DNA from 2 places in the Haemophilus sp. UMB1048 genome. Region 2 is predicted to be linked to the other one. Evidence: riboswitches for the same ligand, from Rfam matches in the RefSeq annotation. Region 2 holds a riboswitch; the other holds the start of a gene.
The links. Region 2 has a riboswitch for preQ1 ahead of QP437_RS08935 (7-cyano-7-deazaguanine synthase). Riboswitches for the same ligand answer to the same signal wherever they lie in the genome.
Positions count from the first base shown of each region.

Region 1 (4,402 bases), on a different contig from region 2:
TGCAAAAATAGAATGTCCTGATGGGAAAGAATAACCTGTTTCATCTTCATAATGCGCTTTTAACCAGGCTGGTGTATCGGCTTGTGTAGAATAAAATTTATCAACTAATTTTGCACGCTCTGAACGATCTTGATGATAAAAAGCATCCGTAGTGCTTTCTGTTTTTTCTGCTAAATAGACGGTGAAAGGACGTGGCTCGGCAAAAACTGTTTTTAAACCTGTTTTAATCACTTGTGTGGATAATACCGACAGGCCCATTACAATCACGCCCATAATCCACTGTTTACGATTTTCAAAAAGAAAACGAAAAAGTAAAGCAAACACACCACAGGTAATTAAAGCATAAGGTACGCTACCCGTTTCGGTTAAAAGATAAAGCCAATAATCCCATTCCATTAATTGGTTGTTTCCATGCCAATGATAAGCAAACCCCCAAACAAAAAATGGTACAAGACAAAGGAATAACGTATATAATGACAGCCTTTTAAACATTGTTGCCTCTTGATAATAAAAATAAAGTGCACATTTTAGCAGAATAAAGTTGAAAAAGGATACGTTATGTCAAAAATCCAACTGGTTGCTCAAGCCAATTTGCCTACTGAATATGGCATATTTAAAATGGTCGGATTTGAATTTCCCGATACAAAAAAAGAACATGTCGCATTAGTAATGGGTGATATTTCAAACCAAGATGAGCCTGTGCTCGCCCGTATTCATTCGGAATGCTTGACTGGTGATGCATTACACAGTTTAAAATGTGATTGCGGTTTCCAGCTTGCAGCCGCATTACGTCAAATTAGCGAAGCGGGTCGAGGTGTGTTGATCTATCATCGTGAAGAAGGACGAGGTATTGGTCTAATTAATAAAATTCGTGCTTATTCATTACAAGATCAAGGCATGGACACCATTGAAGCCAACCTTGCATTAGGCTTTAAAGCTGATGAACGTAACTTTAATGTGTGTGCCGATATGTTTGAATTATTAGGTGTGAAGCAAGTTCGCTTGATGACAAACAACCCGCAAAAAGTAGAAACCATGAAAAAAGCGGGAATTAATATCGTAGAACGCGTACCATTAAATGTAGGTGAAAACCGTTACAATACGAAATATCTTGATACCAAAGCAAAAAAAATGGGCCATTATATTGTGCATAATAATGAAGAGCATTTAATGACTTGCCCACATTGCCAAGAAGAAGTGATTTAAATAAAAAAGCCATACAACTGTATGGCTTTTCTTTTATCAAAACAATTATTGATTAACGCCCCAATGACGAGTGTCTTTATCAAATTTCATGCCTGAATGAGATCCTTCCGAACCATTAAAATAAACGTCTTTATTTGCGCAAGCTGAAATTACTAATGCACCGATAACAATAAGAATTAATTTTTTCATTGTGTTTACCTTTTTAAAACTAAGTTGCCAAAATTGTATCACAATTTTCTCCGCTTTTTCCTGCTTAAATTAGTCCTTTTCTTGCAAAATTTATCTTTGACTTCTACAATACCGCTTCATTTTTAACTTGTAGTTCGCAAACCTCCTACATAAAAAAACTAGGTATCCTATGAATATTTCAAATCCTAATCACAATCGCAAAGCCCTTGTGATCTTCTCTGGTGGACAAGATTCCACAACCTGTTTAATTCAAGCTATTGCCGAATATGGCATGGAAAATGTCGAAACCGTCACCTTTCAATACGGCCAGCGCCATGCTATTGAATTAGAAAAAGCCCGTTGGATCGCCAAAGATCTCGGCGTAAAACAAACGTTGATTGATACGTCCGTCATCAAATCTATTACCCATAATGCCTTAATGGATGCCAATGCAGATATTGAGCAAAAAGACGGTGAATTACCTAATACCTTTGTGGATGGACGAAATGCGCTCTTCTTATTGTATGCGGCGATTTACGCAAAAGGACAAGGTATTAATGACATCATTACGGGTGTATGTGAAACAGATTTCAGCGGCTATCCCGATTGCCGTGATGTGTTTATCAAATCCATGAATGTCACCCTTAATTTAGCCATGGATTATCCGTTCAATTTAAAAACACCGTTAATGTATCTCACCAAAGCACAAACTTGGGCATTAGCTGATGAATTAGGTGCGTTAGATTATGTTCGTCAGCATACCCACACTTGCTATGAAGGTGTTGAAGGTGGCTGTGGGGAATGCCCAAGTTGTAAATTGAGAAATAAAGGCTTGCAGGAATATTTAGCAACAAAAGCAAAAGCTTAGTATCTCGATAACTCACTCCATAACAGATTAAATAGATTCAAATGAACCCCAAGTGCGGTCAAAATTCACGTCAAATTTTGACCGCACTTTTACTTGATATAGTATCCTTATCTTTTCTCATCTTTGATTTTATAAACGCGTCATTTTTTGATAAAATCACGCTAATTTTTTTATAAATAAGTAACTAATTTTAAAAATGACTACAAATTATTCTGCTCAAGAAATTACGGTTCTAAAAGATCTCGAACCGGTGCAAATTCGCCCCGGTATGTACACGGACACTACCCGTCCAAATCACCTAGCACAAGAAGTTATCGATAACAGTGTGGATGAAGCTCTTGCGGGTTTTGCCACCAAAGTTGAAGTGATTTTACACGCCGATCAATCGCTTGAAGTCATTGATAACGGCCGCGGGATGCCAGTGGATATCCATCCAACGGAAGGCGTTTCTGGTGTCGAAGTAATCTTAACGAAACTTCACGCTGGCGGTAAATTCTCAAATAAAAACTATGAATTTGCTGGTGGTTTACACGGGGTGGGGATTTCTGTCGTCAATGCACTTTCTGAACGCGTTGATATTCAAGTTAAACGTAACGGTGAAGTGTATAAAATTGCCTTTGAAAATGGCGCAAAAGTAGAAGAATTAGAAGTCATCGGGACTTGTGGCAGACGTACAACCGGCACCACCGTTCACTTCAAACCTAATCCAAAATATTTTGATAGCAAGAATTTTTCTGTCAGCCGTTTACGCCACTTATTACGTGCGAAAGCCGTACTTTGTTCTGGCTTAGAAATTAAATTTGTCGATAAAGTGAATAACACTGAAGATGTGTGGTGCTATCAAGATGGTTTATCCGATTACTTAACTGAAGCGGTAAATGGTTTTGAAACCTTGCCTGAAAAACCATTTGTCGGTGAATTTAAAGGCTCCACAGAAGCGGTAAGCTGGGCATTATTATGGTTACCTGAAGGTGGCGAGCTTATTGCTGAAAGCTATGTAAACTTGATTCCAACAGTCCAAGGCGGAACACACGTAAATGGTCTTCGCCAAGGCTTGCTCAATGCCATGACCGAATATTGCGAATTCCGCAATAAATTACCACGAGGGGTGAAATTAACAGCAGATGACATTTGGGATCGCTGTGCTTATATTCTTTCACTGAAAATGCAAGATGCTCAATTTGCCGGCCAAACGAAAGAACGCTTATCTTCTCGTCAAAGTGCGGTCTTTGTTGCGGGGGTTTTAAAAGATGCCTTCAGTTTATGGTTGAATCAAAATGTACAAGATGCGGATCGCTTAGCTGAAATGGCGATCAGTTCTGCACAACGTCGTTTAAATGCCGCTAAAAAAGTCGTACGTAAAAAATTAGTGAGTGGTCCTGCTCTACCTGGGAAATTAGCCGATTGTGCATCACAAAATTTAGAAAAAACCGAATTATTCTTAGTAGAAGGAGACTCTGCGGGCGGCTCAGCCAAACAGGCGCGTGATCGTGAATATCAAGCTATTTTGCCGTTACGTGGAAAAATCTTAAACACTTGGGAAGTCGCCAGTGATCAAGTGCTTGCCTCAACGGAAATTCATGATATTGCTGTGGCGCTTGGTATCGATCCTGATAATGAAGACTTATCCCAACTCCGTTACGGTAAAGTCTGTATTTTAGCCGATGCGGACTCTGATGGTTTGCATATTGCTACCCTACTCTGTGCACTCTTTTTACGTCACTTCCCGAAATTGGTTCAAGATGGGCATGTTTATGTGGCAATGCCACCACTCTATCGTATCGACTTAGGCAAAGAAGTGTTTTATGCCCTCGATGAAAGCGAAAAAGAAGCCATTTTAGAACGTTTAAAAGGTAAAAAAGGCACCTTAAACGTACAACGCTTCAAAGGTTTGGGTGAAATGGATCCGTCACAATTACGTGAAACCACCATGGATCCGAATACACGCCGTTTAGTTCAATTAACCTATGAGCTAGGTAAAGATCAAGGGGCTGAAACATTAGAATTAATGGATATGTTACTCGCCAAAAAACGAGCGGAAGATCGCAAAAATTGGTTGCAAACCAATGGAGATCAAGTGGATTTAGCTGTTTAATTATTTGAGGTTAATCATGAACGAACAACGTCGAGATTTTTTTAAGAATAGTGCACTAGGCCTAG
Region 1 covers NZ_JASOPB010000002.1:172,981-177,382, reverse strand. The annotation lists gene QP437_RS02600 (phosphatase PAP2 family protein) at 1-492, opposite strand, end outside; gene ribA (GTP cyclohydrolase II) at 559-1,206, shown strand; gene QP437_RS02590 (hypothetical protein) at 1,252-1,395, opposite strand; PreQ1 riboswitch class I at 1,519-1,563, shown strand; gene queC (7-cyano-7-deazaguanine synthase QueC) at 1,565-2,242, shown strand; gene parE (DNA topoisomerase IV subunit B) at 2,439-4,337, shown strand; gene nirK (copper-containing nitrite reductase) at 4,354-4,402, shown strand, end outside.
Region 1: linked by a shared signal. The riboswitch ahead of queC (7-cyano-7-deazaguanine synthase QueC) and the one ahead of QP437_RS08935 (7-cyano-7-deazaguanine synthase) in region 2 are both predicted to bind preQ1.

Region 2 (4,402 bases):
AGTTTAAATACACCGGTTGTTTCACGGTTTACAATTGCTCTTGGAACAGCATCTAAAGGTAATACAGATGTCTTCACATCATACCCTTTCTCTTTTGCTTGTTCTTCTGTTAAACCAACCGTTGCAACCGTCGGATTCGTAAACGTAACAGCAGGAACTACCGATAAATCTATTTTTTTGTTTAATCCACCAATAGCATTATCAGTAATAATTCCACCTTCATAGGCTGCTACATATACAAATTGTGGTCCTAAAGTCACATCTCCTGCTGCATAAATCTTTTCATTACTTGTTTGACCAAAATCATTGATCAGGATTTCATTATTTTTTCCAGTTTCAACACCTGCTGCACTTAAATTTAAAGAATCCGTATTTGGTTTTCTTCCAGTGGCAACAAGTAACTGATCTGATTCAATGACTTCTCTACTGCCATTTACTGTTACGTAAACCCTTTTTATCTCTCCACTTTGTTCAACACGCTCAAAAGTTGCCCCTTTGACAAGGTTTATACCCTGTTCAATTAACGCTTTTTCAACTGACTCTGAAATCTCAGGATCATACTCCTTTAAAAGTCGCTCACTTCTTTGCATAAGCGTTATTTCTGAACCTAAATGATGAAATAGTTGTCCAAGCTCCATTCCAATGTATCCTGAACCAATTACAGTTAATCGTTTTGGTATTTTCTTTAACTCAAGAAGTGTTGTACTAGTTAAATAGTCCATTTTTTCAAGTCCTGAAATTTGGGGCAACGAAGGCGATGCACCTGTTGCAATTAAAAAGCGTTTTGCAGATAACTTTGCCCCATTGACCTCAACCGTACTAGCATCAACGAATTTTGCTTCACCTTTAATTAAATCAAAATTATATTCATCAATTAAATCCATATATTTTTGATTCCGAAGTTCGCTCACCAATTTATCCTTTTGCGTGATTAAACTAGCTAAATCCACTTCTCCAGCGGATGTTTGTAAACCTATAAACGGATTGTCTTTTGATAAATGATTGATTTCCCCTGCCCTAAGAAGAGTTTTTGACGGAACACAGCCAATATTCACACAGGTTCCCCCAACCGTTCCACGCTCAATCATTCCAACTTTTGCACCGTATTCTATAGCTTTAATTGCCGAAGAAAAGGCAGCAGCACCAGAACCAATAATAAGAAGGTCATAATTGTCTTCATTAATTAACGCCACGTTTTCTAGTGATGATACTTCTTCAATTTCTCCGGCTTGGTAATTTGCTTCATCAATCGCCTTTATTGCACTTTCAACCTCAATATCATCGGGCAGTTCAAATACTGCTTCACCACGACGATAACTAGACTCAATATTTTTAGCACCTATCTTTTCAAGTGCTGATTCTACGTGTTTTTCACAACCCGTACAGGTCATTCCTGAAATGTTTACCTTAAATTTATTCATAAAAAAGCTCCTTTCGTTAATTAATCTCTCATGTTAATGTTTCTATTATTGGACACGAATGTAATTGCTTTTCAGCTGGACATCGTTGTTTTAAGTCGTCTAACATAGTTTCAATTCGTTTTAAATCCTCTATTTGTTTTTGCACTTCCTTTTGTTTTTTAGAAACAAATTCGAACATATCTTGACAACGAACTTCATCTTTATCTACAACACCAAGTAATTTATAAATCTCGCTTAAAGAGAAACCAAGTTCCTGTATTCGTTTAATAAACCCAATACGCTTAACGTCATCATATGAATATATCCGATAACCAGCTTCCGTTCGGTGAGGTTCTTGTAATAAATTTTTTCGCTCGTAATATCTGATCGTTTCTTTATTAACTCCACATTTATCTGCAAACTCACTAATGCGATAAATCATCTTATTTCACCCCCTGAATATTATAAACCATGTACCATAGTACACGGTCAAGTAAATTGGACTATTTTATTTTTTTTCCAAAGTATCACTCGTATGTGATTGATACTTTTATATAATACTATTGATTATCCTAACATCCCACCAGAAAATCCAATTTAAACACCAGTTGTTTTTAAACTATTAAGTATTCGTTAAGCCCTTTTTCTAGCTCAATTGCATGACGTTGTCCGTATTGAAAGGTCACTACTTCGACATTTTCTTTGCCGAATTCTGCGATGACCTGAAATAGGCAAGTTGTGGAGTCTTGGCCGCCTGAAAAAATCACAAGGGCTTTTTATTTTGTTGCATAAACATCCTTAGTTTTGTTTTCTCGTCAAATATTGACTAACCGTGGGAAAGTTTCGAACCACGGAAAATGAAGAGAAAATAAGCGGTCAAATTTCTTGGGGCAGATCATCATGATAACGGGGATTTTTTTGGACGTTTTATTGTTGCACTTGTTCCAAGCTATGTTTGATTGCGTCAGGAATTGAGCCACCGTGGTTTTTATTGGGAATGGAAATAAACGCCACGGAATTTCCTTGTTTGGTTAATATTTCCGCCAGTTGATGCGCATTGATTGTTCGCATTTGTTTCCGTTGATTAATACGCTGTAATTGCTCTTCAGTGATATTCGGATCCTGTTCAGGATGTTCTTCATAAGAGCCTAATGTAATCAGAATATGTGATGGTTTTTGGCTAATCCATGGCTCATTTTGAGGCAAAAATGAACCATTCCCCCACCAAAGAGAAGGGCTTGCCAATGTGTAATGTTGAAATAAATCCGGTTGATGGAAGAGCACGTATAATCCAAACAACCCACCAAAAGAATGGCCAAAGAAATATTGTTTTTCCTTATTGATATCGAAATGCTGTTCAATATAAGGCTTTACATCTTGTTGAATAAAACGTAGAAAATCAGCGGCTTTCCCTCCTTTGGCAAATTCAGCGCCTTCTACTGGAAAAGTGTAATCTCTCATTCGTTCCTCAATGACGTAAGCTTTATCAGATACATAACCGATACCAACAATAAGGGGGAGTGGTTTATGAGGATTGACAGCATTCACTGCTATTGGAAATTGAGCGTTACCATCTAGCGTATAAAGTGCGGTCAGTTTTTTCGACGTTTTCGGTGGAATAGCAATAAACAAACGATAATGCTTGCCTTCAAAAGTAAAATCTTTTTGTTGAATTTGATACATTTTTTTCATGCTTTCTTGAATAGGAGGAATCTTAAAGTTGGGTTCTGCTTGCGCGCTTTGCGTACACATCAGCAGGAAAAATAAAAAGGGTAAACGCAGAAATGAGAACATGGTTATCCGGTCTTAATTTGAGAATGGTTATCACTATATAGGAAAAGTAAAGGTGAAATCAACCGCACTTTATCTTGGCTCCCAAAAACACCCTAAAAATAGGTAGAAATTTCCAATGAATGTTCAAAAATGAGATCTAGTTAACATTTTTTTTTTGACAATTCCCATACAATGAGCATAGGAAAAAATTTTTAAACTTTTTAATCAAGAGGTGAACTATGACTGATGTTAAAAACGTAATTAAAGAACTTGAAGCCGTTGGTATTCGTGATGTTAAAGAAGTGGTTTATAACCCAAGTTATGAACAACTTTTTGAAGAAGAAACAAAACCAGGCTTAGAAGGCTTTGAAAAAGGTACACTTACCACAACTGGCGCGGTGGCTGTTGATACAGGGATCTTTACCGGTCGTTCACCGAAAGATAAATATATCGTTTTAGATGATACCACAAAAGATACAGTGTGGTGGACGTCTGATGTAGCGAAAAACGATAATAAACCAATGACTCAAGAAACGTGGTCAAGCTTGAAAGGTCTTGTGACTAAACAACTTTCTGGTAAACGTTTATTTGTGGTGGATGGTTTCTGTGGTGCAAGTGAAAAAGACCGTATCGCAGTGCGTATTGTGACGGAAGTGGCATGGCAAGCACACTTTGTGAAAAATATGTTCATTCGTCCGACAGAAGAACAATTAAAAACTTTTAAACCAGATTTCGTGGTGATGAATGGTTCTAAATGTACTAACCCGAACTGGAAAGAACAAGGTTTGAACTCTGAAAACTTCGTTGCATTTAACTTAACTGAGCGTATTCAATTAATCGGTGGTACTTGGTACGGCGGTGAAATGAAGAAAGGTATGTTCTCAATGATGAACTACTTCCTACCACTTAAAGGTGTAGGTGCAATGCACTGTTCTGCTAACGTAGGTAAAGACGGTGATGTAGCAATCTTCTTCGGTTTATCAGGTACAGGTAAAACCACCCTTTCCACCGATCCAAAACGTGAATTAATCGGTGACGATGAGCACGGTTGGGATGATGTAGGTATCTTCAACTTCGAAGGTGGTTGCTACGCGAAAACTATCCATCTTTCTGAAGAAAATGAGCCAGATATCTACCGTGCAATCCGCCGTGATGCATTATTAGAAAACGTCGTGGTTCGTGCAGATGGTTCAGTTGATTTCGATGATGGTTCTAAAACAGAAAATACT
Region 2 covers NZ_JASOPB010000009.1:44,630-49,031, reverse strand. The annotation lists gene merA (mercury(II) reductase) at 1-1,421, opposite strand, end outside; gene merR (Hg(II)-responsive transcriptional regulator) at 1,450-1,842, opposite strand; partial or broken gene QP437_RS08935 (7-cyano-7-deazaguanine synthase) at 2,042-2,167, opposite strand; PreQ1 riboswitch class I at 2,193-2,258, opposite strand; gene QP437_RS08930 (alpha/beta hydrolase) at 2,328-3,152, opposite strand; gene pckA (phosphoenolpyruvate carboxykinase (ATP)) at 3,413-4,402, shown strand, end outside.